Regions from separate parts of the Yersinia alsatica genome, predicted to be linked through region 4. Evidence: predicted binding sites of a transcription regulator. Region 4 holds the regulator's gene; each other region holds the start of a gene.

Region 1 (7,841 bases), 200 kb from region 4:
CATCTTTACCAATATCAAAGCCTTCGGTAAATTTCAGTGACTTGATTTCCGGCAGCGTAAAGTCAATGGCGTAATAGCGGCCATCTTTACGAGCGCGATCCGGGAAGCGCTCGGCAACATCCGTCACCCGATCCAGATAATGATCATGCAGAACCACTAGCTCATTATCTTTGGTCATCACCAGATCTTGTTCAAGATAATCAGCACCCTGCGCATAAGCCATAGCTTTGGCTGGCAGTGTGTGTTCAGGCAAATAGCCACTGGCGCCACGATGCGCGATCACGACTTTGTCTGCTGAAGGTTTGGTGACTGTGGATTTGTCCGAGGAAGATGACTCTGCCGCGTGCGCCATACCCGCTACCGAAGATGCCAAAATGATGCTCGCTGCCAGGGTTTTTATATGAATTAGCATTGATTGTGCTCCATTTACTCGTAATCTTTCAAGACGCAGCTGCGTTGGTTGCTCTTATTCACTCGAATCACTTACTGATGTAAGCTCATCGGGATTCATTCGTTTGCCGCCTTCCTGCATCTTGAAATCTATTGGGTAGAGAATGAAGGCTGTGGCGCTATACATCCATAGATAACGACACAGCCTATAGAACAACTTAACTAGCCAGACTTATAAGTCTTGCTTTCTCGCCATCTCTTCGTGATGTTTTTTCTCACTAAACATCACCACGAGCAGCAACAGCACAGCCAAGATGCTGCCGCCAATCATCACCATAAAGCCACCGTCCCAACCGAAGTAGTCAACGGTATAACCTACGATGGCACTGGCTGCGACCGAGCCGCCCAGATAACCGAACAGACCGGTGAAGCCTGCCGCGGTACCTGCTGCTTTTTTCGGTGCTAATTCAAGGGCATGTAAGCCAATCAACATCACCGGGCCATAAATCAGGAAGCCGATAGTGATCATACAAGCCATATCGATACCTGGATTACCGACCGGGTTCAGCCAGTAAATAATGGTGGCGATAGTCACTAACGTCATAAAGAACACACCGGTGGCACCACGGTTGCCTTTAAACACTTTGTCGGACATCCAACCGCACAGCAGCGTCCCTGGAATACCAGCGTATTCATACAGGAAATAAGCCCATGACGATTTATCCAGTGCGAAGTGTTTCACTTCTTTCAGGTAGGTCGGTGACCAGTCGAGGATGCCGTAACGCAACAAATAAACAAAAACGTTAGCAATGGCGATATACCACAGCAATTTATTCGGGAACACATACTGCATGAAGATTTGCTTGGCGGTTAGCTCTTCTTCTGCTTCTTTGCTGTAGTCATCTGGATAGTCGTTTTTGTACTCTTCAATTGGCGGTAAGCCCACGGATTGAGGAGTATCACGCATCAGACCAAAGACAATTAATGCCACTAAAATGGCACCGAAAGCTGGCATGTATAGCGCCGCTTTCCAGTCGTTAAACCAAGCCATCCCGAGGAGGAACAGCAATGGTGGCAAACCACCACCCACGTTATGGGCGCAGTTCCAGACAGAAACAATCCCGCCACGTTCTTTCTTCGACCACCAGTGCACCATGGTACGGCCACATGGCGGCCACCCCATACCCTGGAACCAGCCGCACAAGAACAGTAGTACGAACATTACGGCGATACTGGATGTTGCCCAGGGTACAAAGCCCATAAACAGCATCACGGCCGCAGAGAGAATCAAACCGGCGGAGAGGAATACTCGCGGGTTGGAACGGTCAGAAACCGAACCCATGATGAACTTTGAGAAACCGTAAGCGATTGAAATACCGGATAATGCGAAGCCGAGATCCCCGCGAGAGAATCCTTGTTCGATCAAATACGGCATGGCCAGAGTAAAGTTTTTACGTACCAGATAGTAGGCAGCGTAACCGAAGAAGATACCCATGAAGATTTGCCAGCGTAAGCGGCGGTAGGTGGGATCAACCTGGTCTGCGGGAAGCCGTGCCACATGTGGCGCGGGCTTAAAAATACTCAACATGAGTGCCTCCGATGGCTTTTTTGTTGTTTTTGACTCCGGTATAGCCTGGTATCTATCCGGTAGTTAAACGGCGTCCGGTAGCTAAACAGCGAAGCTACTGTCGTTTATGTTCCATAACGAGCGCCATGCTAGATAAATTCTTGCTACTTATCTGTGAGTGATGGCGCATTTGTTACAGTTATATGAAAGCGGCGGCAATTTTGAGCGATTGGTTAACATTTTGAAACCTGTAATCATAAATTACCTGTGACTTTGATCACAATCATGGTTTTTAAACACCATTCTGTTTTCGTTTTTCGTTCGTTTTTGTTCCTTATCAAACAATAACCATAAAGACTGTGGCTCAATAGACTCATAACTAGCCGCCAGACGGCTGTCTGATAATGTGGGGTCTTTCATGACGAACAGTTCTCCTTACACAGAAACGGATGTCATCATCATTGGTGGTGGCGCAACCGGGGCGGGGATCGCCCGAGACTGCGCCCGGCGCGGTTTGGCTTGTACATTGCTGGAAAGGCATGACATTGCCACCGGGGCTACCGGCCGTAACCATGGCTTATTACACAGTGGTGCGCGCTATGCCGTAACTGATAGTGAGTCCGCCCGTGAATGTATTGAAGAAAACCGAATTCTGAAACGTATTGCCCGCCATTGTATTGAGCAAACGGATGGTTTGTTTATCACCTTGCCGGAAGACTCTCTGGATTATCAGGAGCAATTTATTGCCCGCTGTCAGGAAGCTGGAATAGCAGCGCAAGCTATTGATCCGAAACAGGCTTTGCGCCTAGAGCCCGCCGTCAATCCCTCACTCATCGCTGCGGTTCGAGTCCCGGACGGTACTGTTGACCCCTTCCGCTTAACCGCTGCCAATATGCTGGATGCTCGTGAGCATGGCGCTAATGTATTGACTTATCATGAGGTTATTGGGTTATTACGCCAGGGGGATCGCGTCACAGGTGTGCGCGTTTTCGATCATAAGAATCAGCGACAATATGATATTCATGCACAGATCGTGGTAAATGCTGCCGGGATCTGGGGGCAACATATTGCGGAATACGCCGATCTGCGGATCCGCATGTTCCCAGCCAAAGGTGCACTGCTGATCCTGGGCCATCGGATCAATAACATGGTGATCAACCGCTGCCGTAAACCGGCGGATGCCGACATTCTGGTGCCGGGCGATACCATCTCACTGATCGGCACCACCTCCACACATATTGAATACGATCAGATAGATAACATGGTTGTCACGCCACAAGAGGTGGACACCTTAATTCGCGAAGGATCAAAATTATCACCACAACTGGCGCAAACGCGCATTTTACGCGCATATGCTGGGGTTAGACCTTTGGTTGCCAGTGATGATGACCCTTCGGGGCGAAATGTCAGCCGTGGCATTGTACTGCTGGACCACGCCAGCCGGGATGGGTTGGAGGGCTTCATTACCATCACCGGCGGTAAATTGATGACTTACCGGCTGATGGCACAATGGGCGACAGACAAAGTCTGTGAAAAGCTTGGCGTGACGGCAGCCTGTACCACAGCGCAAGAACCACTGCCCGGTTCACAGCAGTCAGCAGAACAGACTCTCAGCAAAGTGATTTCCTTGCCAGCCAGTATTCGCGGCTCGGCGGTTTATCGCCATGGCGACCGCGCGACACAATTGCTGGCGGGTAATCGTCTGGATAACAGCTTGGTGTGTGAGTGTGAGGCGGTGACGGCCGGTGAAGTTCGCTATGCCATTGAATCTCTTTCAGTTAATAACCTATTGGATTTGCGCCGCCGCACTCGTGTTGGTATGGGCACCTGTCAGGGGGAGCTTTGTGCTTGCCGGGCGGCAGGTTTACTCAGCCGTTTTAAGGTGACGACACCGCAACAATCCCGTGAACAGCTGGTGCAATTCCTTAATGAGCGCTGGAAAGGTGTGCGCCCGATAGCTTGGGGTGATGCTTTACGGGAAAGTGAGTTTACTCATTGGGTTTATCAAGGGCTTTGCGGTCTGGATGATACCTCGCGTGCGGCCAATCTTCAGGAGAAACCAGATGAAATTTGATGTGATTATCATCGGTGGTGGGTTAGCGGGGCTGGCCTGCGGTATTCGTCTGGCTGAGCAAGGTAAATATTGTGCCATCGTCAGCGCCGGTCAAAATGCGCTGCACTTTTCCTCCGGTTCCTTGGATCTATTGGCAAAATTACCGGACGGGCGGGCGGTTAGCCAACCCCTCAGCGCGCTTGAAGCATTAGCTGAATTAGCGCCGGAACATCCTTACAGCAAGATGGGGCAAATCGGGCAGGTGGGGGAACTGGCGCAACAAGCGGAATCCCTATTACAACGATGCGGTTTAGAGCTGGTCGGCAGTGCGGCTAAAAACCATTTACGCCTTACCCCATTGGGCAGTTGCCGCCCCACTTGGCTCAGCCCGGTGGATATCCCGGTCGCGCCACTGGAAGGCCCACTGCCGTGGCACAAAGTCGCGGTGATTGGTATTGAGGGGTTCCTCGATTTTCAGCCACAAATGGTCGCCAGTGCCTTGCAAGAGCAAGGTGTCGAGGCCACTCCGGACTATCTGCATCTGCCTGCATTGGATCGCCTGCGGGATAACCCCAGCGAATTTCGTGCAGTAAACATTGCCCGCGTATTGGACCAACCAGAAAATCTGCAACCGCTGGCCGACGAGTTAGCGCGTTTGTCATCCGCGGCGGAAATGATTTTACTGCCTGCCTGTATTGGTCTGGATGAGTCAGCGCCACTGGAAGCGCTACGAGCCGCCGTGGGAAAGCCCATTCAACTGCTACCGACATTACCACCGTCGTTACTTGGTATGCGCCTGCATCAAGCCCTACGCCAGCGTTTTCAGCAACTTGGCGGCATTGTGATGCCGGGTGATGCGGTGCTACGTGCCGAACTGGTGGGGAACCGAATTACCGGACTTTATAGCCGTAACCACGGGGATATTCCATTGCGTGCTGCCCAGATGGTTCTGGCCAGTGGCAGCTTCTTCAGTAATGGGTTGGTGGCGACCTTTGAGCATGTCTATGAGCCCATATTGGATCTGGATATTTTATCGCTGCCAAACCGTGCCGATTGGAGCCACAGCAATATGTTTGCGCCACAACCTTATTTGCAGTTTGGCGTGAATACCGATAACCGACTCCGGGCGCTACGTGGCGGCATTGCACTGGATAATTTGCATGTTATTGGCGCAGTACTGGGTGGTTACGATCCGCTGCAACAAGGCTGCGGGGCCGGAGTTTCGCTGACCAGCGCCCTGTTCGTTGCAGAGCAAATTGTCAGCGCTATGGAGGTGACACTATGACATGGTTACCACAGGACGGAGACATTCAGGATAAGCATTTGGCACGTGATAACAGTTTTGAAAGCTGCATAAAATGTACGGTTTGTACCACTTATTGCCCGGTAGCCAAGGTTAATCCGCTTTATCCGGGGCCAAAACAGGCCGGTCCTGATGGTGAGCGTCTGCGCCTGAAAGATCCGGCACTGTATGACGATGCCTTGAAATACTGCACTAACTGCAAACGCTGCGAAGTGGCATGCCCGTCAGATGTGAAAATCGGTGACATCATTCAGCGCGCGAAAGCCAGTTACAGCAGCCATAAACCCAAACTGCGCGATGCTATTCTCAGCCATACCGACATCATGGGCACGTTATCGACACCTTTTGCCCCGGTGATTAATGCGGTTACGGGTTTAAAACCGGTGCGGGTCTTGCTGGATAAAGCACTGAAAATTGACCATCGGCGCGAATTACCTAAATACTCATTTGGCACCTTCCGCCGCTGGTATCACAAACAAGCGCAAAAACAGCAGCAATATGCTGAACAAGTAGCCTTTTTCCATGGTTGCTTTGTTAACTATAACCATCCGCAGCTAGGCAAGGATTTAGTCAGCGTATTCAACGCGATGAACATTGGTGTCCAGTTACTTAAGCGGGAAAAATGCTGTGGTGTGCCGCTGATTGCGAATGGATTTATCGAGCAGGCAAAAAAACAGGCGCGAGTGAATCTCGAGTCACTGACTGATGCGGTAATTGGCCGGGATATCCCGGTGGTAGCCACCTCTTCAAGCTGTACTTTTACCTTGAGAGATGAGTATCCGCATTTGTTGGATGTGGATACCGCCCCAGTGCGTGACAGAGTAGAGCTGGCGACTCGCTACATTTACCGCTTATTGGATCAAGGACGAGAGTTACCGCTAAAACCTTTATTCTCTAAAGAAAACAAACCATTGCGCATTGCTTATCACACACCTTGCCATATGGAGAAAATGGGTTGGACGGCTTATACCTTGGCATTGTTGCAGCGTATTCCAGGTATTGAGCTGGTGGTCTTAGATTCCCAATGTTGCGGGATTGCTGGGACTTATGGTTTTAAATCAGAGAACTACGCAACAGCTCAAGGAATTGGGGCAACATTATTCCAGCAGATTGAGGAGAGTGGTGTTGATCTGGTGATTACCGACTGCGAAACCTGCAAATGGCAGATTGAGATGTCGACGAGTAAGAAATGTGAGCATCCGATTACGTTGCTGGCACAATCCCTCATCGGATGATGCAGACAGCGCGCGGTTTAGCCGCGCGCTATCAAGGTCGATTATTTCAGTTTCAAGGTACTGATGATGGACTCTGCTTCAGTTTGCGCTTGTTGCTGATTCTCAGCTGGCAGCGTAATTTGCATTGTTATCAAATGATTATCAACTTTCCCCATCAATACTGATGAATAGGCTTTATCACCACCACTGGTAATAATGCTGTCCAGTTGCTGGAAGGGTTGCCCATCAACTTTAATCGCTTTATTCGTCACAACCTGAAGATTGGCATCGCGGGCGCGCTGCTGTTCAGCCAAGCGCTCAGTCAGGACATCCAAACCTTCATCGGTGTTATCACCTAAAATCACGATAACCGCTTTATCGCCAGTTTTATTGGCATAAACGTGCATATTGTTAGCTTGGTTGCCCATTTTCCCGCTTTGGTCTGATAAATCAGCTGGCAAGCTAAAAGCAACTTTGCCTTCCAACAGACTGACTGGCTGGCCTACATTGTTATTGCTGTTACCATCACAGGCACTTAATCCGGCAACTAGCAGGCCGACGGCGAGAAACTTGGTTATTTTATGCATGAGAATCCCTTATTGATGATTAATCGTCTTATCGCACCTTATTCAGACGCCAAAAGCAATCTATTGTTCAGCGGGACTCATCTGATTTAGCGCTTGCTGACTAGTTTTCCGGGCAAAATATTTCAGTAACACATTGAGCATCACGCCATAGGCTGGCAGGAAGAATAACATGCAGATCAGTAGCTTGAAGCTATAATCTACTAAGGCGATTTCCACCCAGTTTGCCGCCATAAACGGGTCAGTGCTGCGATAGAACGCAATAAAGAAGAACGCCATGGTGTCACTGATATTGCCGAAGAACATCGCCGCAGTCGGGGCGACCCACCAAGCACTGCGCTGACGTAGGCGGTTAAATACTTGAACATCAAGAATTTGTCCAAGCACATAGGCCATAAAGCTAGCCACTGCAATGCGCGCCACAACCAAATTAAAGCTGGTTAACGCCGGGAATCCTTGCCAACTTCCCTGATAAAACAGGGCTGAAATAAGGTACGAAATGAGCAACGCAGGCACCATGACCGACAAAATAATCCGGCGCGCCAGAGGGGCACCAAAAATTCGCACTGTTAGGTCAGTGGCTAAGAAGATAAACGGAAAGGTAAAAGCCCCCCAAGTGGTGTGAAAACCGAAGATAGCGATCGGTAATTGCACCAGATAGTTACTGGAGGTAATGATGACAATATGGAATAGCGACAGCCATACCAAAGCGGTCATCCGCTGTTGGGCA
Region 2 (7,841 bases), 340 kb from region 4:
ATTCAAACTGCTGATTGAGGAAGAAGGCGCGAAGCTGGTTAATCCTGAAGAGCTGAAACAGCAGGCGATTGATGCGGTTGAGCAACACGGGATCGTGTTCATCGATGAAATTGATAAAATCTGTAAACGCGGCCAGACTTCAGGTCCGGATGTGTCCCGCGAAGGGGTACAGCGCGACTTGCTGCCACTGGTAGAAGGGTGCACGGTATCAACCAAACACGGCATGGTAAAAACTGACCATATCCTGTTTATTGCTTCCGGCGCATTCCAGGTCTCTAGCCCGTCAGACCTTATCCCGGAACTGCAAGGCCGCTTGCCAATCCGGGTAGAATTACAGGCGCTGACTACCGATGATTTCGAGCGCATTCTGACTGAGCCGAGTGCCTCACTGACCGAGCAGTACAAAGCATTGATGGCGACTGAAGGGGTGACCGTTGAGTTCTCCCGCGAAGGTATCCGTAAAATCGCGGAAGCGGCATGGCAGGTTAACGAGCGTACCGAAAACATTGGTGCTCGCCGCTTGCACACCGTACTGGAACGTCTGATGGAAGATATCTCTTATGACGCCAGCGAAAGTAATGGTCAATCCATTACTATTGATGCTGAATATGTTGGTAAGCATCTGGACGAGTTGGTAGCAGATGAAGATCTGAGTCGTTTTATCCTATAATTCGCTTTATAAGCCTATGCTGGATAAAATGGTTCGCCAAAATAATATTGAGTGGGAGGCATCGCCTCCCACTGTTATTTTTATCGTATGATTTTTGTAACTCGCCGATAATGGGCGAACCAGACTCCTAAGACCCAAAGTCATTGGAGTTGCGGGTAGGCAGCCACTGATGAGCTAGCCCCCTGCGGCTTCAAGAACTAAGGGTATATAATAAAATGAAGCGGAAAATGAGCCAATCAACCAACACCAGCCAGACCCAGGCTTGGCTGGAAAGCCTGCGGCCACGAACCCTGCCCCTGGCTTTTGCCTCTATCGTTACCGGTTCAGCTCTGGCTGTCTGGCTCGATAGTTTTAAGCCCGCAGTCGCATTGCTCGCCCTATTAACTGCTGGCTTGCTGCAAATTCTGTCAAACCTTGCCAATGATTATGGCGATGCCATTAAGGGCAGTGATACCGAAGAGCGTATCGGGCCACTACGTGGCATGCAAAAAGGGATGATTACTCGCCACCAGATGAAAGTCGCACTAATCATCACTGTTAGCCTAACTGTCATTTCTGGCATTGCGCTGATCGCCGTGGCCTGTGAGAAACCCAGCGATGTTTTAGGCTTTTTACTGCTGGGGCTGATGGCTATTGTGGCGGCAATCACCTATACCGTGGGTAGCAAACCCTATGGTTACATGGGGTTGGGTGATATTTCCGTATTGGTATTCTTTGGCTGGTTGAGTGTTGCCGGGACTTACTATCTTCAGGCCGGGCACTTTGACAGCATCGTTATGCTCCCTGCCACCGCCTGTGGTTTACTGGCTACTGCCGTTTTAAATATTAATAATTTGCGCGATATCGAAAACGACGCAGTCAATGGTAAAAATACACTGGCAGTGCGTTTAGGTCCGGTCGTTGCCCGTTATTACCATGCCCTGTTAATCGCCGCAGCTATCTTCTGTCTGGCACTATTCAGCATGCTGAATCTACATACCTGGAAAGGGTGGATTTTTATTCTGGCCGTTCCACTGCTGGTCAAACATGCCCTATTTGTGCTGCGTGAACCTACGGCTGCGGGTATGCGCCCAATGCTCGAGCATATGGTTAAAGCCGCTTTACTGACCAATATCCTGTTTGCTGTCGGCCTGATACTCAGTTAATCCTGCCTCCTTCATTCTCCGGGCGACTGGCAATAAAGTCAGCTCGGAGAAATTTAACAATTGATGATTTTGCCAACAGTAGCCAGAAAGGGATATACTTAACATCCCAGCCGCAACCAGACGTTAATCCTATGAAATATGATACTTCCGATCTCTGTGATATCTATCATGAAGAGGTAAATGTGGTAGAACCACTGTTCTCCAATTTTGGCGGACGTACTTCATTTGGTGGCAAGATAACCACTGTAAAATGTTTCGAAGATAACGGCTTGTTGTTTGACCTGCTCGAAGAAAATGGTCTAGGCCGTGTTTTAGTCGTCGATGGCGGCGGTTCAGTGCGCCGTGCATTAATTAATGCTGAATTGGCCGATCTGGCATTGAAAAACGAGTGGGAAGGCATTGTGGTTTACGGTGCTGTCCGCCAGGTTGATGAACTGGCCGAGTTGGATATCGGCATTCAGGCCATGGCCGCAATCCCAGTGGGTGCTGCTGATGAAGGCATTGGTGAGAGTGATATCCGCGTTAACTTTGGCGGTGTGACGTTCTTCTCTGGTGACCATTTATACGCAGACAACACGGGCATTATTCTGTCAGAAGAACCTTTGGATATTGAATAATATCTATCTAACTGACTAATAAGAAAGGGCGATATTGATATCGCCCTTCTGCTTTTTACCCTAAGTAAGAATCACTTGAAATCACTACATTACAAATTTCTTTAAATAACAGAACGTTATTATATAGCCAAAGTAATTGGAGTTGCAGGTAGGCAGCAAACATACTCATACCGATGAGCTTACTCAAGTAAGTGATTCGGATGAGTATGTGCAGCTAACAACCCTGCGGCTTCAAGTATGAAGGGTATAAGAAATCAGACTTCTTCCATCTTTCCCAACAAAGCCCGCAGACGATCCTGCCAGACATGCTGCTCTTGCTTCAGTTGCTCATTTTCGCGCACCAGCGCTTCACGGCCACCTGCTGCTTCCTGAACTTCTTGGGACAGGGTGTTATTTTTCTCTTTCAGCTCTTCAATTTCCATCTGTAACAGAGTGATGGTATCAATCGCCTGCTGAACTTTAACTTCCAATTTCTCAAATACTTCAAATGACATTCTTCGGTCCCCTTATGGTAGCAAGGCGTACATCTCTTGGTCGCAGTCATCATGCTTAGCTTCAGTGATTGTATTAATCAAAACAGCCACTAGCGAATGAAACTGCTGTGAATACTTATCGCGCTTTGTTTGTCGAACTATTGGTCTATCGAACAGGTAACAAGCGCAGGTTTTAGCGCGTCCCTCAAGAGAGGCGGCGCAGCTTAATAAAAACGATGACCTTGTAAAGCGATTGTATGTAGCCAGCCCCCCCCTGTCTAGCGCCATACCGGTCCAAACCACACTCTGTAGCAATTTCGTGTCAGGAACTATCAGTAAAAACTGAAAAACTCTAATAACCAATCCTGTAAAGTTATACATGCCCTTAACAACTGAGAAAGAAAGCACTGGTCTGATCACACTTTCAAAGTCCCTTAACAGCCGCGAATAACGCGAAATCGCTCATTTTTATGACACACCACACACATTTTGATTTCGCTATTTCTCGTTTGTGCTCGTTAACGATAAATTTACATCACTCCCTTCGCAGTCCGAAGGGCAAAAATAAGAAATACCCTATAAATCTCTGTCTCTAGGACATCTACTATGAGCCAAACCGCTAGTTCGACCTTGAAGGGCCAATGTATCGCGGAATTTCTCGGTACAGCTCTACTCATCTTTTTTGGTGTGGGCTGTGTTGCTGCGTTAAAGTTGGCAGGCGCCAGTTTTGGGCAGTGGGAAATTAGTATCATTTGGGGCCTGGGTGTTGCCATGGCCATCTACCTAACAGCAGCAATTTCAGGTGCTCACCTGAATCCGGCGGTGACCATTGCATTGTGGTTATTTGCTTGTTTCGATCGCCGGAAAGTTATCCCCTACATTGTGGCGCAGATTGCAGGTGCATTTTGTGCGGCGGCATTAGTGTACGGCCTCTACTACAACCTGTTCGTCGATTTTGAACAAACTCATCAGATAGCTCGCGGCAGCGTTGAGAGTCTGAATCTGGCCGGTATTTTCTCTACTTATCCAAATCCACATATTTCTGTTTTCCAGGCTTTCCTGGTTGAAACCGTTATTACCGCTATTTTGATGTGCCTGATTCTGGCGCTGACTGACGATGGTAACGGTATCCCACGCGGCCCACTGGCACCGCTGCTTATTGGTATTCTGATCGCCGTTATCGGTGGTTCAATGGGGCCACTAACCGGGTTCGCCTTAAACCCAGCGCGTGATTTTGGTCCAAAACTCTTTGCTTATTTCGCAGGCTGGGGCGAAATCGCCTTCACTGGCGGGCGTGATATTCCTTACTTCTTAGTACCTATCTTTGGGCCTATCGTCGGCGCACTGGTCGGTGCATTCGGCTATCGAGCTCTGATTGGCCGCCATTTGCCATGTGATGTGTGTGTTATCGATGATGATGAAACCACGGTAACGACCACAGAACGCAAAGCGTAAATAATAGATACTTAATAAATATGCCCGATAGATTTCATGGTGCAGGAAGGCGGCAAATGAGGGAACTCGGATGAGCTTAATCAGTCAGTCGGGTGAACAAATACAGCCAGCACACCAGCAACGGGAAAGATGGCGGGTATAAACGGCAACTTAAAAGTAGGCTAATTATGACAACTGAAAATACTACTCAAAAGAAATATATTGTCGCGCTTGACCAAGGAACCACCAGTTCCAGAGCTGTAGTGCTGGACCATGATGCTAATATCGTGAGTGTTTCTCAGCGCGAATTCACCCAAATTTACCCGAAAGCCGGTTGGGTTGAGCATGACCCGATGGAAATCTGGGCAACCCAAAGCTCAACACTGGTCGAAGTGCTGGCCAAAGCCGGTATCAGTTCTGATGAAATCGCCGGTATCGGTATTACCAACCAACGTGAAACGACCATTGTTTGGGATAAAGCGACCGGCAAGCCGGTGTATAACGCGATTGTCTGGCAATGCCGTCGTACCGCTGAAATCTGCGAAAAGCTGAAAAAAGAGGGGCTGGAAGAGTATATCCGCCATAACACCGGATTGGTGGTTGACCCTTACTTCTCTGGCACCAAAGTTAAATGGATTCTCGATAATGTAGAGGGTGCACGTGACCGTGCTGAGCGCGGTGAGTTGCTGTTTGGTACCGTAGACACTTGGCTGGTGTGGAACATGACACAGGGCCGTGTACACGTAACGGATTACACCAACGCATCACGCACCATGATGTTTAATATCCGCACCAAAGAGTGGGATGAGCGCATGCTGAAAGCGCTGAATATTCCGCGCTCCATGCTGCCTGAAGTTCGCCCCTCTTCTGAGATTTACGGCCAAACCAACATTGGTGGTAAAGGCGGTACACGTATTCCAATCGCCGGTATCGCTGGTGACCAACAAGCAGCGCTGTTCGGCCAGTTGTGTGTACAACCGGGGATGGCGAAAAACACTTACGGTACTGGCTGCTTCTTGTTAATGAACACCGGGACTGAAGTGGTTCAATCCAAAAATGGCCTCTTAACCACCATCGCCTGTGGCCCTCGCGGCGAAGTGAACTATGCACTGGAAGGTGCCGTGTTTATTGGCGGGGCATCTATCCAATGGCTGCGCGATGAACTGAAACTGATCAGCGACTCATTCGACTCTGAATATTTCGCCACCAAAGTTAAAGACAGCAATGGCGTATATGTAGTGCCAGCCTTCACCGGTCTGGGTGCTCCATATTGGGACCCGTATGCCCGTGGCGCTATTTTTGGCCTGACCCGTGGTGTGAACAGCAACCATATTATCCGTGCAACACTTGAGTCCATTGCTTATCAAACTCGTGATGTATTGGATGCGATGCAAGCAGATTCCGGCGAACGCCTGAAGGCACTGCGTGTTGACGGTGGTGCGGTAGCGAACAACTTCCTGATGCAGTTCCAGGCCGATATTCTGGGGACTCGTGTTGAGCGCCCAGCAGTGCGTGAAAGCACCGCGTTGGGTGCCGCATTCCTTGCGGGCCTAGCGACAGGTTTCTGGAATGATCTGGACGAAGTACAAAGCAAAGCCACCATTGAGCGCGAATTCCGCCCAGGGATCGAAACCACGGAACGTGACGTGCGCTACAAAGGCTGGAAGAAAGCAGTGGCTCGCGCCCAAGCATGGGAAGAGCACGACGAGTAACAGTTCGCCTGTTTTGTACTGAACGTCTCTTTTACCGCTAACGCGCCATCACCCCCCGATGGCGCGTTTTTTATTCGTGATCCCCTCTGCTCATTCTTCAATGTGTTAGAATTCCCGCTCATATCCCGTTCTTCCATTGTGCAATCAACAGGTCTAACCATGAAACGTGAATTAGCCATCGAGTTTTCCCGTGTCACTGAAGCTGCCGCGCTGGCAGGTTATAAGTGGCTGGGTCGGGGCGATAAAAATGCTGCCGACGGCGCGGCTGTACGAGCCATGCGTATTATGCTTAATCAAGTGAATATTGATGGGCAGATTGTTATTGGTGAAGGTGAGATCGATGAAGCGCCGATGCTGTTTATCGGTGAGCATGTCGGTACTGGTCAAGGCGATGCTGTTGATATCGCGGTTGACCCCATTGAAGGCACTCGCATGACCGCCATGGGGCAAGCCAATGCACTGGCCGTATTGGCAGTGGGAGACAAAGGCACATTTTTACATGCGCCGGATATGTATATGGAAAAACTGGTGGTTGGCCCCGGCGCAAAAGGGGCTATTGATCTTAACCTGCCACTAGAACTCAATTTGCGCAATATCGCCATCAAGATGAATAAACCCTTGACCGATTTAACCGTTATCACGCTGGCAAAGCCGCGCCATGACGGTATCATCGCCGAAATGCAGCAACTTGGCGTAAAAGTGTTCGCTATTCCAGACGGTGATGTCGCGGCCTCTATTTTGACCTGCATGCCAGAAAGTGAAGTGGATGTGATGTACTGCATCGGCGGTGCGCCTGAAGGGGTAATTTCAGCGGCGGTGATCCGTGCACTGGATGGCGACATGCAAGGCCGTTTATTGCCGCGCCATCAGGTAAAAGGCGATAACGAAGACAACCGCCGTATCGGTGAACAAGAATTAGTGCGCTGCAAATCTATGGGCATTGAGGCAGGCAAAGTGTTGCTGCTGGGTGATATGGCCCGTAATGACAATGTGATTTTCTCTGCCACCGGGATTACCAAAGGCGATTTGCTGGAAGGTATTTACCGCAAAGGGAACATGGCGACCACCGAGACACTGCTAATCCGCGGTAAATCTCGCACTATCCGTCGTATTCGCTCCACCCATTTCCTTGACCGCAAAGACCCGGCGCTGCATGAATTCTTGCTGTAATCCGGCTCGCACACATTACTGCCATTAATTAAAAACGGGCATCACATTCAAGCGATGCCCGTTTTTATTCTCGGATTCTGATCAATTAAGCACGGTGTTCTTGCGGTTGCATCCGATGAGATAATGGCCACCAGCACAACAAAATCAACACCGCCATAGCAAACATCAGCAGCCCCAAACTGAACTGCCCGGTTTGTGGCAACATAGCTGACAACCAAGTCGCTAAACCTGACCCGATATTCTGCAAGCCGCCAACTAAAGCCCCGGCAGCTCCCGCCAAATAAGGGAAAGGCTCCATAGCACCGGTGGTGGCCAGCGGGAACAACATCCCAGCGCCGAAGAAGAATAGCGCCGCCGGTATCACCAATGTCCAAATATTCATAATGCCAAACCAGCCTGGTATCCACATCATTAACCCAGCCAATAAGCAGCTAATCACTGAGTGCCACATCAGGCTATGGAAGGTTTTGCCATCACGACCGGCATACCATGCGCCAAAGAAAGCCGCAGGAATTGGCAGAATAAATAAAATACTGACCGTAACCCCACTCAACCCCAGTACCCCGCCCATCAGCACGCCAGCGCTGGCTTCAAAGACCGCAATCCCTGCCAGCGCCCCA
Region 3 (7,841 bases), 170 kb from region 4:
ATCTTGCCCTTATCTCCGTCACCCACGGCTTTAATATCGACGACTGGATCGATATACAAACGGTATAAGGTTTCCTGTTTCGGGGACTTTAATGGGAGCAACTTTATATCGCGTTTTTGCTTCGGCCCTAACGTGATCCGGTTAGGATTAAAAATCATTTCAGGCTGAGCGATATCACTGATTAGCGTCTTTTTTTCTGGGGTCATTCCCGGGTTCTCTACCTGCTGTAGAGAGATATTCAAATACAATGGCGTATCACCGCTGTTAGAGACTTGCACGGTGTGGTGTTGATCCATAGCTTCAACCGTCGTGCGGATAGGTATCGCCATTAACTGCCCATGAGTTGCCGTGGTAGAGGCCAGCAGTAAGGTAATACTTATAAGTAATTTATTATATTTCATGGTTATTTCCGTCGGTATTAATTGGAGTGACAAAGGTAAATATGGTCACGCTGCTGCTGCATATCGCAGTGATAACGGACCGAACCATTTTGGACCGTAATATTTTTCAGCACGACGTTAGAATTAATGGCAAATAGCCCATTAGGGTGCACGGTATCGTTGGTCTCTTTAATTGTTCCACTAACAGGTTGCCCCTGTGAGTCTTTAAGAAAACCGTTGTAAAGAATGTCTAGCGTAATATCAGCTTTACTAACAAATACCTGACCTGGATGTGCGCGGACAATATTCACCGGTAACTGAATATTCATGTCCAGATCACTGCGATTATTATGTGTCCGAACAAAGAAACGGTCTTGATAGCGGGGAATAGGTATGGCGTAAAGGCCACCGCCGGTTATTGGATTCCCTTCTGCGTTGAAGCTGTAGGGAGTGCCTGATAATTCAGGTGTTTTGATCAGCAATGCTGAGCCACTATAGCTACTGCGCCCTAACGCCGCCCCTTGTGGACTGATGGCTACCATACCGCTATAGCTAATACCGCCGTTGGCTATCTTGTTATCTACCCCCATTCGGGCCGAAATATCTCCACGACTGCCGCTACGTTGGGCAAAAGTACCGATGCCATTAGATTTCCCACTGGTGCTGCCACTGATACCCAAAGAACTGGTGCCATGGTTATCGGTAAATTCTTTTTGATAATTGGCACTGGTGCTTAGTTGTTGTCGGGTATAGGCGCTGTTGATGCTGGCGCTACTTTGACGCAGAGACAGCGTGGTATTTATAAACACCCCGTAGTTGTTTTGGCTATGCCATTGCCCACCTTTTTGTGCGCCAACGGACAGATTTAAGCCAAATTGCGGTTGTCGCCAGTTCCAACTGCTTTGAATACGATGCTGTTGGTTATTCTTATACTGATTGAATTGGTAACTGAGCTGAGTTGGTCCAACGCGACGGCTATAAGAAGCTGAAGTACTGCCGGAACTTGGTGCGTATATTGATATATCCGGCGTTTGATAGCGCGCAACAGATAGATATCCCACCGTAGAATTGCCGCCATTTAGGCGCAGATAACCGCCACTACGTTTCTCTCCAGACATCACACCTAAAGTCGGGGTGATATTAAGAGAGGATATACCTAATGGATGCGATATGTTCCCTTCGGCTGCCCAGTGGCGCGCATCATCAGCCAGTAGCGAGATATTGGTTTGAATATTTTGTATGGCCATGCTGCGGCCAAATTGTGCCAGATGGTGAGGTTTATTTTTGTCTCTTTTTGCACTTTTACCCATGGTCAGGAACCAACCATGATTAGTTTGTGTGCCGATATTACTGATGGTTTGGCTTTCCTGACTGACAACGCGACCAGTATGGTCCACAAGGCGAATATCAATATTGTAGTAACCACCGGGGAGCCGGTTATAATCAATTTCGTTGCGGCCCAATTGTGCGGGAATACGGCGGATCAATTGGTTATCACGGTAGATTTCATAATCACCATCAACAGTGGCATATAACACTAAGCTGCCCGCCGAGGGCTTATCCAGCGCTAAATAGCTCTGGCTACCTAAGGTGATAAATTGGTCTAATGCTGGATTGATCAGGGTATGAATACTACCCGCGCTGTTATCGAGATTATTTTGTTTACCCGTCCGTAAATAGAGGGCTTGGAAGTTCTTTTGTAGATACCAACTGCCCATCCCGATTTGTGTTTGCTGTTGGTACTGTGATTGGCCTGCGAACGGGTAATGGTTCTTGGTGCGAACGCTGTTATAAAACCACTGCACAAAACCATAAGATTGCAGGGGTAGCCCAAGATAACCCTGCCCACGGGCAGACATGGCACTGTAGTTTCTTGCGGTCATACGTACGTCAAAAGATTGGTTATGAACTAAGCCCCAAGTCGTAACCGGCATCAAATAGCGGCTATTGTTATTGGTGATAGTGACAACGTTATTCACCTTATCCAACATGACGCGATGGTTTGACAAAATATAGTCGCAGCCATTTTCACATTGCAAATAAGGAATTTGAGGTAAAATCTGTTCTAATAATGCAATTGAAGGCTCATCAATGTGGTTATTACGGTATTGCTGCGGGTCGAAGCTTAATGCATTCTTACTTTCTGAGAAAAATATTGGGCCAGGTAATGCTTTACCATCGAATATACCAAGCAATTGCAGTGTTTTATGCTCGTCAATAGCTGAAAAACCCGCAGGAACTAAATGCTCAATAGTGATATTTTGCGCATATATTGAATTGGATGTTTGTAGTAATAGAATAAATAAGAGTGCCGGCCTGGCTATTATAGTGTTTTCCATTGAATTATATTCCACTATTAATGATTTAATTTTTTTATAGAGGCATATTTCCCCGACGAATATATTTATTTGTGCTAATGGTTTTCATTAAACCACTATGTTATATATTGAAGTCAAAGGGTAATACAGTCAGGAAGTTAGCCTCCTGACTGTATAGGTTAATTAAACAGGCATGTACTATGTATGATTAAACTCCAGCCTCAATACTAAGCTTTAGAGTTCCAGAATAAACTTCATTTTCTTTAGCATTATCTGGTTGTTCGGCTGTTATATTGAGCGTGTCTTCGAACTTATTAGCAGCCAAATCAAACTTCTGCGCCTGATCGATAGTTAATGTTTTACCTGCAAGTTTCACCGTCACGCTCTTAAATTCTTTATTATCCCCACTGGTTTTTTCTTGTAGAATAAGCCCATCTTTGTATGTGATATTAATAGAATCCCCTGTATTACTTTCTATGCTAATACGCTCCTCGAATGTATGTTCTTTGTCAGCAGAATTATACTTCAACTCTAAATTATCGTTCCCAAACGGAGCGCCTTCACTGTTTAAAATGATAATCTCACCATTAATTGTTGCACTGACGGGGATGTCTTTTTCTATCGGAGCAGCATAAGCAGCCATGCTACCGACTAATGTTGCCATAGTTATAATAGATAATAGAGTCTTTTTCATCGTGGATACCTAATAGTCCTTTGTATAAAATTCTATTCAGAATGAATAGCCGTTATTTCCTCTAGCGGTTCTTGTGGGTTATATTATCGACGATAACGAGGGCGTTAATACAGTCTTATTAATATCGAGCCTCACAAGGCGAAGAGACAGTAACATGTCAGATAAAGGTGGTTCAATAATGATTCAACCAATTTAAGGAAAGAAAATTAAATTGGCTGGGGTAATTAAATAAATTCCTAATTGATACTTTAATTTTTATTATATCGTTGGATAAACCTTATTTTAGCGGTCAATGAATTTAGCAGAAATACTAATTATATTCGTTACTCGTCGTGGCATTAAAAGCTAATTTCGTTTCTGTTCTGATTTCTTTGTCATTTTTCTGTCACGTGAAGGTTATATTTCTGTCATGAAATGGTGTCATGTTTGCTTTCGAACAAAAACTGATTTATTTCGCTCACCAGCAGCAATTCATTGAAGTGAGCCATACAGATTTATTCAGGGGCTAGATATGTTTAACAATACTATTCGTAAAACGTCGATTTGTATCGCGCTTACCTTGGCATTCAGTGCCAATGCAATGGCTGTCACTGAGATTCCTTTCTGGCATTCAATGGAAGGGGAGTTAGGTAAAGAGGTCGATTCATTAGCGGATCGTTTTAACCAGTCACATACCGATTATAAGATTGTACCGGTCTATAAAGGTAACTACGAACAGAGCTTGGCCGCAGGTATTGCTGCTTTCCGTTCAGGAAAAGCCCCCGCTATTTTACAAGTTTATGAAGTCGGTACCGCGACAATGATGGCCAGTAAAGCTATCAAGCCGGTATTCCAGGTGTTTAAAGATGCGGATATCAATTTTAACGAATCCGTCTTTGTGCCAACAGTGGCAGGTTATTACACTGATGCCAAAACTGGGCACTTATTATCGCAGCCATTTAATAGCTCCACGCCGGTGCTGTATTACAATAAAGATGCTTTCAAGAAAGCGGGCTTGAACCCTGACCAACCGCCTAAAACCTGGCAAGAACTGGCGGAAGATACCGCTAAGTTACGCGCTGCTGGCTCAAGCTGTGGTTACGCCAGCGGCTGGCAGGGTTGGATTCAAATTGAAAACTTCAGTGCCTGGCATGGTCAGCCGATTGCCAGCCGCAATAATGGTTTTGATGGCATCGATGCGGTGCTGGAGTTCAATAAGCCATTGCAGGTTAAGCATATTCAGTTGCTGTCAGATATGAACAAGAAAGGTGATTTCACCTATTTTGGCCGCAAAGATGAATCAACCGCCAAGTTCTATAATGGCGACTGTGCGATTACCACCGCCTCTTCTGGTTCACTGGCCGATATTCGTCATTATGCCAAGTTCAACTATGGCGTCGGCATGATGCCTTACGACGCAGATGCTAAAAATGCCCCACAAAACGCCATTATTGGTGGTGCAAGTTTGTGGGTGATGGATGGCAAAGACAAAGATACCTATAAAGGCGTGGCGGAATTCCTGCAATATCTGGCTCAACCGGAAATTGCTGCTGAATGGCACCAAAAAACCGGTTACCTGCCGATTACTACTGCAGCTTACGAGTTGACCAAACAGCAAGGCTTCTATGATAAGAATCCGGGCGCTGATGTTGCCACTCGTCAAATGCTGAATAAACCGCCATTGCCTTATACCAAAGGCTTGCGTCTGGGCAATATGCCACAGATTCGTACCGTGGTAGATGAAGAGCTGGAAGGAGTGTGGACGGGTAAGAAAACACCTCAGGAAGCTTTGGATACCGCAGTGAAGCGGGGTGATGTGTTGCTACGTCGCTTCGAGCAAGCGAATAAATAACGTTATTTGGCTATTTTATTTGCCAGTTTGGGCTTGCGGTCTGCGCAGCCAAACTGGCTGTGCCTGTAATGCCAAATAGTGTTGTGCAGTCATCAGCATTTAGTTCGATAAACGGTTAACTCTATGTCATCTTCCCGTCCCGGTTTCTCCTGTAGTTGGTTGCCTTATTTGTTGGTATTACCCCAACTGGCAATCACCGCGGTTTTCTTCCTATGGCCTGCCGGTGAAGCATTGTGGTATTCGGTGCAAACACTGGACCCCTTCGGCCTCTCTAGCCAATTTGTCGGGCTGAGTAACTTTATTCAGCTATTTCAGGATGAATACTATTTAGCTTCCTTTTACACCACGCTGATTTTTAGCTCTTTGGTGGCGGGGATCGGTTTGGTTGTATCGCTATTTCTGGCGGCCATGGTGGATTACGTCCTGCGTGGCAGCCGTATCTATCAGACGTTAATGATTTTACCTTATGCTGTGGCCCCTGCGGTGGCGGCGGTATTGTGGATTTTTCTGTTCAATCCAGGGTTAGGACTGATAACTCACTTCCTCGGCACCCTGGGTTACACCTGGAATCATGCTCAAAATAGCGGGCAGGCAATGTTTCTGGTGGTGCTGGCTTCCGTGTGGAAGCAGATCAGTTATAACTTCTTATTTTTCCTCGCAGCACTGCAATCCATCCCGCGCTCTTTGGTCGAGGCCGCTGCTATTGATGGCGCTGGGCCAGTGCGTCGCTTCTTCAATTTAGTGTTGCCGCTGATTTCTCCGGTGAGTTTTTTCCTGCTGGTGGTGAATTTGGTGTATGCCTTCTTTGATACTTTCCCGGTCATTGATGCAGCGACAGGGGGAGGCCCGGTACAGGCAACTACGACTCTGATTTATAAAATTTACCGTGAAGGTTTTGCCGGGCTGGACTTATCCAGTTCTGCTGCCCAGTCGGTGGTGCTGATGTTGCTGGTGATTGGCCTGACGGTTATCCAGTTCCGTTTTGTTGAGCGTAAGGTGCGTTACCAATGATTGAGAATCGTCGCGGGCTGGATATTTTCTGTCATGTCATGCTGATTATCGGCGTGCTGCTGATCCTGTTCCCGCTGTATGTGGCTTTTGTGGCGGCGTCGTTGGATGACACGCAGGTTTTTCAGGTGCCAATGACTCTGATACCTGGCCCTCATTTATGGCAGAACATTAGCCATATTTGGCACGCCGGTGTGGGCAACAACAGCGCCCCTTTTGGATTGATGCTGTTTAACAGTTTTGTGATGGCTTTGGCGATTACCATCGGCAAAATCACGGTATCGATGCTATCGGCCTATGCCATCGTTTACTTCCGTTTTCCGCTGCGAAATCTATTTTTCTGGTTAATTTTCCTCACCTTGATGTTGCCGGTAGAAGTGCGAATTTTCCCGACTATTCAGGTGATTGCGAACCTGAATATGCTAGACAGCTACACCGGCTTGACGTTGCCACTCATGGCATCCGCCACCGCCACTTTCTTATTCCGCCAATTCTTTATGACTCTGCCGGATGAGTTGTTGGAAGCAGCCCGTATTGATGGCGCTGGTGCTATGCGCTTTTTCTGGGACATCGTTTTGCCGCTGTCAAAAACCAATTTGGCGGCGCTGTTTGTTATCACTTTTATCTATGGTTGGAACCAATATCTCTGGCCAATTCTGATTACCAGCGATGCCTCTATGGGGACGGCGGTAGCAGGGATAAGAAGCATGATTTCCACCTCCGGTGCGCCAACACAGTGGAATCAGGTGATGGCGGCGATGATCCTAACGTTAATTCCACCGGTCGCGGTGGTCCTTCTGATGCAGCGCTGGTTTGTACGCGGCCTGGTAGACAGTGAGAAGTAATCTGATATGGCATGTTTAAAGCTTCAGGCAGTAACCAAATCTTATGACGGCGTCACGCCGGTGATTAAACAGATTGATTTAGATGTTGCCGACGGTGAGTTTATCGTCATGGTCGGCCCGTCCGGTTGTGGTAAATCAACACTGCTGCGCATGGTGGCAGGGTTGGAGCGCACCACCAGCGGCGATATCTATATTGATAATCAGCGAGTGACCGATTTGGAACCCAAAGACCGTGGTATCGCCATGGTCTTTCAGAATTACGCGCTGTATCCCCATATGAGTGTGTTTGACAACATGGCTTACGGGCTAAAAATTCGAGGTTTTGGTAAAGAACAGATCCGCCAGCGGGTGGATGAAGCGGCACGTATTTTGGAGCTACAACCACTGCTGAAGCGCAAGCCACGCGAGCTTTCTGGTGGTCAGCGCCAGCGCGTTGCTATGGGCCGGGCTATTGTGCGCGAACCGGCGGTGTTCCTGTTTGATGAGCCACTTTCTAATTTGGATGCCAAATTACGGGTGCAGATGCGCCTTGAACTGCAACAATTGCATCGCCGACTGAAAACTACCAGTTTGTATGTGACTCATGATCAGGTTGAGGCCATGACGCTAGCCCAGCGGGTGATTGTGATGAACAAAGGGATTGCGGAGCAAATTGGCACGCCGAGTGAGGTCTACAAACAGCCGGCTTCACTGTTTGTCGCCAGTTTTATTGGTTCGCCAGCGATGAACCTATTAGCCGGAACGGTTAGCCCAGATGGGCGCGCG
Region 4 (7,841 bases):
ATTGACTGACATTTCGCCCAAGGCACGCATGATGATGAATGCCACCACGCCACCAATAAGATATGCCAATAATACACTGGGCCCAGCCATTCTTATTGCATCAGCCGAACCATAGAATAAGCCGGTACCTATTGCAGACCCTAATGCCATAAAACGGATATGGCGTGTCGTCAGGCCGCGTTTCAGCTTATTTTTGACTGGTAATTCCATGAACATTGTCCCGTCTTTTTTCAGCAAAAAGCCACGGGGATGAGCCGTGGCTAAAAATATCCTATGACTGTGCAGTTATTGCTTGGCAGCAACTTCCTGGCGACAGCAGAGCCGATCGTACAACCCTACGACGACGAATACCAGCAGTGAAGGCGATAACCATGCCAGACCTTGTTCAGCCAATGGTAGATGCTGGGTCCACTCCGGCAGGAAATGCGCGAATGTGGACGCTTTTACCGCATCCAGAATACCAAACAGCAAGCTGACCAACATGACTGGCGCCACAATACGTGAGGCGTGATGCCACCAACGCAAGGTGAAACTCATCAGTACCAGCACAATACAAGGTGGATAAATCGCCGTCAGCACTGGGATAGAGATCTGAATCAGATGACTCAGCCCCAGATTCGATACCATCATTGAGAAGATACCGAGGATAAAGACCAGCGTCCGGTATGACAATGGCAGGTATTGAGCAAAGAATTCAGCACAGGCGCAAGTCAGGCCAACCGCAGTGACCATACAGGCGATGAAAATCAGCGCTGCCAGGAACACGCTCCCCAAGCCACCGAAAGTATGCTGAACATAAGTATGCAATACCACGGCACCGTTTTGGGCATCAGGTGTCAGGCTGCCACTGCCAGAACCCAACTTAAACAAGCTCAGGTAAACCAGTGTCAAACCCACACCGGCAATTAAGCCCGCCCAGATGGTATAGCGCGTCAACAGCCTCGGGGATACAACACCACGTGAACGCGCGGCATTGACGATAACTATCCCGAAGACCAGAGCACCTAAGGTATCCATGGTCAAATAGCCATTAACGAAACCTGAGGAAAATGGCACTTGTTGGTAAGCATCAGTTGCCGGAATCAACGGGCCAGCAGGCCAAATCAAGGCGGCAATACCCAAAATAGCCAGCGCCAAAATTTTCAGCGGGGCCAAAATATGCCCGACGGTATCCAGTAAACGCCCCGGATACAGCGAAATTCCAATAACTAGCGCGAAGTAAACCACGCTATAGATAAACAGCGGCAGCGGGCCATCACCGGTCAAAGGTGCAATACCCACTTCGAAGGAAACAGTGGCGGTACGCGGGATCGCAAACAGGGGTCCGACAGCCAGATAACAGACGGTAGCCAGAACCAGACCCGCACCACGGCCAATTGGCGTACTCAGGGCATCGATACCGCCGCCCACACGAGCCAGTGCGATAACGGTAATCACCGGTAATCCAACCGCAGTAATCAGGAAGCCCAAAGCAGCCCACCAAACATGTTCACCCGATTGTAAACCAACCATCGGTGGGAAGATGATGTTGCCAGCTCCAACGAATAAGGCAAAGGTCATAAAACCTAATGCCATAATATCTTTAGACGATAAACGATGACTCATAGTGGTGTGTGTTGCCTAGTTAAATGACCAAAAGAAAAAGTTCTACGTTGTGGCCTTTCCGATGTGATCGAAACGATATAAAGCTCTGATAAACGCAAACTCCGGCGGTTAATAAGCAATCTATTTCGTCAGTATGCAGTGTTTTTGAAGTTATTTGCAGGTGGAATAGGCCAACAACGGCGGTAAGTAGACCGTTTATAGCGGAGAAAGGCAAGTCAGGATCACAAAAGCAGAGTCTTCATCCAGACAATCTTTTCAAACCAGTCAATCATGCCAGATTTAGAGAAATACACGCCATATGATTTGTATCATTTATAGCCACCCATTAACATTTTAATCAGCAAAACCTAGCTCTTTTCGGGTATGGCTAAGCACCTCGGGGGGCAATGGCAAATAACCATCGTGAGTGACCCGTTGTTGCCCTTCGGGTGATAAAACACGCTCAAGAAAGGCTGCGGTTAAAGGTTCCAGCGGTTGGCCCGGCGCTTTATTAATATAGATGTACAAATAACGCGCCAACGGATAGTTACCGTCTTTGACGTTTTCAGCGGTTGGCATCACAAAATCCTGACCATTCACCGCCAATGCCAGCGGTTTAACCCCACTGTTACGAAAACCAATGCTGGCATAGCCAATGCCATTTAATGAACCAGCCACGGCTTGCACAACGGATGCAGAACCGGGCAATTCATTGACATTATTAACAAAATCACCATCACACAATACTCGGTGCTTGAAGAAACCATAGGTTCCCGAGGCTGAATTTCGGCTATAGCGTTGCAGTGAACGATCCGTCCAGCGTCCCCCCAATCCCAACTCACCAAAACGAACAATGCGATGAGGCTCCCCACAGCGGCGATTCTGCGAGAAAATAGCATCAAGCTGAGGCAACGTTATTTTATTCAATGGGTTGTCTCGATGAACAAACACCACTAATGCATCAACGGCAACAGGTATGGCAAGGGGGGGATAACCATAACGCTGGGTAAATGCATTAATTTCAGCCGCTTTCATTGACCGACTCATCGGGCCAAGTTGGGCGGCCCCCGCAGCCAATGCCGCAGGAGCCGTAGAGGAACCCGCCGCCTGTATTTGCAAATTAACGCCGGGGTAATGATGATTGAAATCTTCGGCCCACAAAGACATCAGATTGGCCAAAGTGTCAGAGCCGACACTGGAAAGATTACCGGATAATGTATGACTGGCAGAAATCGACGATGATGGCAGCCCGCTCGCCACAGGCGCTAGCGCCGTCGGTTGCGCTAAAACGCCATAGCTAAACCACAGCATAGCATTCAATAGCGCCAGTTTTCCCCATCTCATCAATTTAGTATCCGTGCCGTCTTAGGATTTGACTGCATTCTCGGTTAAAACCGTCGGAACAATCAACCGATTCGGCAAGGTAAAAATAAATCGCGTCCCCAAACCGATTTCACTCATCACATCCAGACGGGCATCGTGGTGGCTCAATGCATGCTTCACAATGGCCAACCCTAACCCACTGCCGCCAGTCTGCCTTGAACGTGCTTTATCCACCCGATAGAAGCGTTCAGTAAGGCGCGGAACATGCTCAGGACCAATACCCGGCCCATTATCACTAACCTGAAACTGTGCACCCTGCGGCGTTTGCTGCCAACACACCTCAATTTTAGTCCCTTCAGGTGTGTGGTTGACTGCGTTATAGACCAAGTTAGAAACCGCACTGCGCAATTGGTCTTCATTGCCGAAGACCTTCAGTTGCTCATTAATTCGAAACGTAATCTCATGACGCCCATTACTCAATGCCTGAACCTCATGCTGTAGCATCTTCAGCATGCGGGGAATATCCACCTGCTCATTTAGATCCACATTAGGTGCGGCTTCAATTCGTGATAGCGTCAATAGTTGTTTTACCAACCCATCCATCCGCTTGGTTTGTTCCTGCATCGTCCCTAAGGCTTTTTCACGTAATGGGCCAGCCAACTCTTGGTCATGCATCATTTCCAGATACCCCTGCAACACTGTCAGTGGGGTACGCAGTTCATGGCTGACATTAGCAAAAAAGTTACGGCGAGCACCTTCCAACTGGCGCATTTGGGTAACATCTCGGGCGACCATAAGTAATTGCCCTTCAGAATAAGGCATCACACGGAACTCAACGTAATAACCATTATTCAATTGCAGGGTCAGGGGGCGAGAAAACTCTTGTTGTTGCAGATATTGGCTAAATTCCGGGTAGCGCAATAAGTTGAGAATATGCTGACCATTATCTTCCGGCCAACGGAACCCCAACAGTTGCTGGGCCAATCCATTACACCAGAAAATATTGCCGTCAATGGTGGTAATCACCACCGCATCAGGTAATGATTCTGCACCACTGCGGAAACGTTTGATAAGCAAGGCTAATTCCCGCCGACGCCGACGATTTCGCAACTGCATCTGGTATAAGCCGTAAAATAAAGGCTCCCAGCTCCAGCGCCCGGCGGGGGGAGTCATGCTGCGGTCTAACCACAGCCAGTGAGATAATTTGAGTTGGTTATAGAAATTCCAGACCAGTGCCGCTACTACTGAAACCAGTAATAGCCAAGGAAGGTAGCCGATAAAGGCACCTAACAATAATGCAGGCAGACAAAAAAGAGCCAGCTCTAGAGCCAGCGTTTTCCACGATAAACGTTCTAACACAACGAATTCTCCGGCACTGAAAACTCAGTAGCGCGTTGAGAAACGATATCCAGTTCCCCGGACGGTTTGTACCATTCTGTCATGACCATTAACTTCAAGCGCCTTACGTAACCGACGAATATGCACGTCAACCGTGCGATCTTCTACATAAACGTTAGTGCCCCAGACATAATTAAGCAACTGCTCACGGCTGTATACCCGCTCAGGATGGGTCATAAAGAAGTGCAGCAGTTTAAATTCGGTTGGCCCCATATCAAGCGCCTGTTCATTGGCCATCACCCGGTGCGAGGAAGGGTCAAGGCTCAATCCTTGCATTTCAATCACTTCCTCTACAGCCATTGGTGAGATCCGGCGCATAACCGCTTTAATGCGCGCCACCAGCTCTTTTGGCGAAAAAGGCTTGGTAATATAATCATCGGCACCCACTTCCAAACCACGCACTCGGTCTTCTTCTTCACCACGGGCAGTCAACATCATTACTGGAATATCTCGAGTCAGCGCTTCGCGTTTCATATGCTTAATAAACTGAATACCTGAGCCACCGGGCAACATCCAGTCCAACAGCACTAAATCAGGGAAAGGCTCCGACAAACGCGTTACCGCGCTGTCATAATCTTCGGCTTCTAACGGTTGGTAACCATTCTGTTCCAACACAAAGCACACCATCTCACGGATTGGTGCTTCATCTTCCACCACAAGTATGCGTCTTGCCATCATCAACCCTGCCAGTAAGTTAGTGGTCACTATGTTATGTCGCGAGCCATTATGCGTCAGTTTTGTGACATTTTTATGAAAAACATCACGCTATCATAAGCAATAAGCATAGTGATAAATTTCATGTTAATTGCAAAATACAGCACTCAAATTTGCGAAGCTTCTCGGAGATTTCTCCCATAGCTTCTTTTTAGCCGCGACATCCCGCAAACAGCGTTTATAATCAGCGCCATTCTATGAAAGATAACCTGCCATAGCGGGAGTTTTATGCGCATTATTCACACCTCTGACTGGCATTTAGGCCAACATTTCTTCACCAAAAGCCGTGCTGCTGAACATCAGGCTTTTTTGCATTGGCTTATTGAGCAAATTGAAGATAATCAGGTGGATGCGCTAATCGTTGCCGGTGACATATTTGATACTGGCTCGCCTCCCAGTTATGCCCGCGAGCTTTATAATCGTTTTGTGGTCGAGCTCCAACCCACTGGCTGCCAGTTGGTGGTGCTGGGGGGGAACCACGATTCAGTCTCAACACTGAATGAATCACGGGGTTTGCTTTCCTATCTAAATACCACTGTAATTTCCTGTGCCAGCAGCCATCTGGATCAGCAAATCATTATTCTGAAAGACCGCCAGCACCAGCCCGCAGCACTGCTGTGCGCCATTCCTTTTCTACGACCCCGTGATTTAGTGACCAGTCAGGCAGGTGAATCTGGCGGGCAAAAGCAACTGGCATTGCAAGAAGCAATCGCGGCTCACTATCAGGCGCTATATCAGCGAGCTGTTGAACGGCGTTCCGAGCTAAATTTACCCTTACCGATTATCGCCACCGGGCACCTGACTACTGTTGGTGTGACGACCAGTGACTCGGTTCGCGATATTTATATCGGCACATTGGATGCTTTCCCGGCGCAAGCTTTCCCTCCTGCGGATTATATTGCTTTGGGTCATATCCATCGTGCTCAGCAAGTGGCCAAAACTGAACATATTCGTTACAGCGGCTCGCCAATCGCCTTGAGTTTTGATGAGTTAAGCAAGGAGAAAAGCGTCTATCTGGTGGAATTTACGCAACAAACATTGTCGTCAGTTACCCCACTGTTTATTCCACAATTTCAGCCAATGCAGCTAGTCAAAGGTGATTTACCGCAGATAGAGCAACAGTTGGCTAAATTCGCTGACCACCAAGGTTTACCGGTATGGTTGGATATCGAGGTTGCCACTCAAGACTATCTCACTGATATCCAAAGACGAATTCAAGCACTAACTGCGGAACTCCCAGTTGAAGTGGTGTTATTACGCCGCAGTAAAGAGCAACGCAATATCGGAATAGACCGGCAAGAAAAAGAGACCCTCAATGAGCTGAGTGTGTCTGATGTATTTGAGCGCAGACTGGCACTGGAGGCCGATTTAGCCGAGCCGCGCCAACAGCGTATGCGCCAAATGTTTCATCAAGTTATTGAAGACGTAACGCAAGGCAAAGATGCCGCAGAGGAGCAATCTATATGAGAATTTTAAGCCTGCGTCTGAAAAACATTAACTCTCTGCAAGGCGAGTGGAAGATAGATTTCACCGCTGAGCCGTTTGCCAGCAACGGATTATTCGCGATCACTGGCCCCACTGGCGCCGGTAAAACCACACTGTTGGATGCAATTTGTCTTGCGTTGTACCACCAGACTCCACGGCTGAATGTCACGCCCAGCCAGAATGAATTAATGACCCGCCATACAGCGGAGTCACTGGCCGAAGTTGAGTTTGAGGTAAAAGGCACCCGCTACCGCGCATTCTGGAGCCAGCGCCGCGCTAAAAATAGCCCAGAAGGGAATCTGCAAGCCCCTAAAGTTGAATTGGCGCTCTGCGAAGACGGCAAAATTCTGGCGGATAAAGTACGTGACAAATTGGATATGGTGGCGGCAATCACTGGGCTGGATTTTGGCCGTTTTACCAAATCCATGATGCTGTCGCAGGGGCAATTTGCTGCGTTCCTCAATGCTGATGCCAATGATCGTGCGGAATTATTAGAAGAGTTAACCGGCACCGACATCTATGGGCGGCTATCTGAGCATGTATTTGAGCAACATAAGCAGGCTAAGATCTCGCTGGATGCTTTACATCAGCGTGCCAGTGGCATTGAACTGCTGAATGAAGAGCAGCGCCTGGCTGTGGCGCAACAAATTGATGCTCTTGGCGAACAAGAAAAGCAACTCACCTCAGAGCAACAAACCAATCAGAAACAGATAAACTGGCTAGTCGGTTGGCAGCAGCAGCAAAAAAATCTGCTGGAATTTCAGCAACAGCAAAAACTCATTGAGCAAGAATACCAACAGGCTCAGCCGGAGTTGCAACGACTGGCCCGTAGTGAGCCCGCAGAAAAACTACGTCCTTTGCTGCGAGAATGTTCACGCAGCCAGCAAGATTTGCAACAAATACAACTGCGTGTCACTACTCTGGCCCAACAACAGCAACAACTTCAGGCGCAACTTACCCCGCTGGCTGAAGCACTGGAGCAAGCCAACTTAGCTCGCCAGCAGCAAGCTACCAAACAGCATGAGCAAGAAACACTAATTGAACAAAAAGTGGTGCCACTGGATAACCTTATTACCCAGCAACAGCATCTCTTGGCGCAGCTTGCGACACAGCTACAGCAACTGCGAGGTAAAGAGCAACAAAGTAAACAACAGCTAGAACTCAATGAGCGGCAACTGCAACAAACCCATCAACGCCTGCAACAACTGGCTGAATATGCACATATTAATGCTCACCATCAACATTGGGAAAAAAATCTACCTTTGTGGCGTGAGCAATTCCGTCAGTTACATATACAGCAACAACAATCCGTTGAAAGCGAGCAACAGTTACAGCAA

Evidence for each region. Region 4 encodes PhoB, which activates phosphate uptake and scavenging genes when phosphate is short. Its sites were predicted from a motif close to CTGTCATAAAACTGNCNNAT; they were not measured.
Region 1: a site for PhoB is predicted at 2,148-2,167, ahead of glpT (glycerol-3-phosphate transporter). Genes of this name have one in related genera too.
Region 2: a site for PhoB is predicted at 3,363-3,382, ahead of N0H69_RS21430 (MIP/aquaporin family protein). Genes of this name have one in related genera too.
Region 3: a site for PhoB is predicted at 3,764-3,783, ahead of ugpB (sn-glycerol-3-phosphate ABC transporter substrate-binding protein UgpB). Genes of this name have one in related genera too.

Annotation. Positions count from the first base shown of each region.
Region 1 covers NZ_CP104006.1:4,604,645-4,612,485, reverse strand. Annotated here, with positions in the region: gene glpQ (glycerophosphodiester phosphodiesterase) at 1-412, opposite strand, end outside; gene glpT (glycerol-3-phosphate transporter) at 623-1,978, opposite strand; gene N0H69_RS20855 (hypothetical protein) at 2,219-2,377, opposite strand; gene glpA (anaerobic glycerol-3-phosphate dehydrogenase subunit A) at 2,376-4,031, shown strand; gene glpB (glycerol-3-phosphate dehydrogenase subunit GlpB) at 4,021-5,295, shown strand; gene glpC (anaerobic glycerol-3-phosphate dehydrogenase subunit GlpC) at 5,292-6,548, shown strand; gene N0H69_RS20835 (DcrB family lipoprotein) at 6,590-7,114, opposite strand; gene N0H69_RS20830 (7-cyano-7-deazaguanine/7-aminomethyl-7-deazaguanine transporter) at 7,175-7,841, opposite strand, start outside.
Region 2 covers NZ_CP104006.1:4,739,306-4,747,146, forward strand. Annotated here, with positions in the region: gene hslU (ATP-dependent protease ATPase subunit HslU) at 1-670, shown strand, start outside; gene N0H69_RS21415 (1,4-dihydroxy-2-naphthoate polyprenyltransferase) at 898-1,815, shown strand; gene rraA (ribonuclease E activity regulator RraA) at 1,947-2,432, shown strand; gene zapB (septal ring assembly protein ZapB) at 2,687-2,926, opposite strand; gene N0H69_RS21430 (MIP/aquaporin family protein) at 3,512-4,360, shown strand; gene glpK (glycerol kinase GlpK) at 4,528-6,051, shown strand; gene glpX (class II fructose-bisphosphatase) at 6,211-7,221, shown strand; gene emrD (multidrug efflux MFS transporter EmrD) at 7,307-7,841, opposite strand, start outside.
Region 3 covers NZ_CP104006.1:4,577,817-4,585,657, reverse strand. Annotated here, with positions in the region: gene N0H69_RS20725 (fimbrial biogenesis chaperone) at 1-401, opposite strand, end outside; gene N0H69_RS20720 (TcfC E-set like domain-containing protein) at 419-2,719, opposite strand; gene N0H69_RS20715 (CS1 type fimbrial major subunit) at 2,907-3,392, opposite strand; gene ugpB (sn-glycerol-3-phosphate ABC transporter substrate-binding protein UgpB) at 3,904-5,223, shown strand; gene ugpA (sn-glycerol-3-phosphate ABC transporter permease UgpA) at 5,347-6,234, shown strand; gene ugpE (sn-glycerol-3-phosphate ABC transporter permease UgpE) at 6,231-7,076, shown strand; gene N0H69_RS20695 (sn-glycerol-3-phosphate import ATP-binding protein UgpC) at 7,083-7,841, shown strand, end outside.
Region 4 covers NZ_CP104006.1:4,403,145-4,410,985, forward strand. Annotated here, with positions in the region: gene proY (proline-specific permease ProY) at 1-210, opposite strand, end outside; gene brnQ (branched-chain amino acid transport system II carrier protein) at 286-1,605, opposite strand; gene N0H69_RS19940 (PstS family phosphate ABC transporter substrate-binding protein) at 1,939-2,928, opposite strand; gene phoR (phosphate regulon sensor histidine kinase PhoR) at 2,950-4,266, opposite strand; gene phoB (phosphate response regulator transcription factor PhoB) at 4,291-4,980, opposite strand; gene sbcD (exonuclease subunit SbcD) at 5,248-6,486, shown strand; gene N0H69_RS19960 (AAA family ATPase) at 6,483-7,841, shown strand, end outside.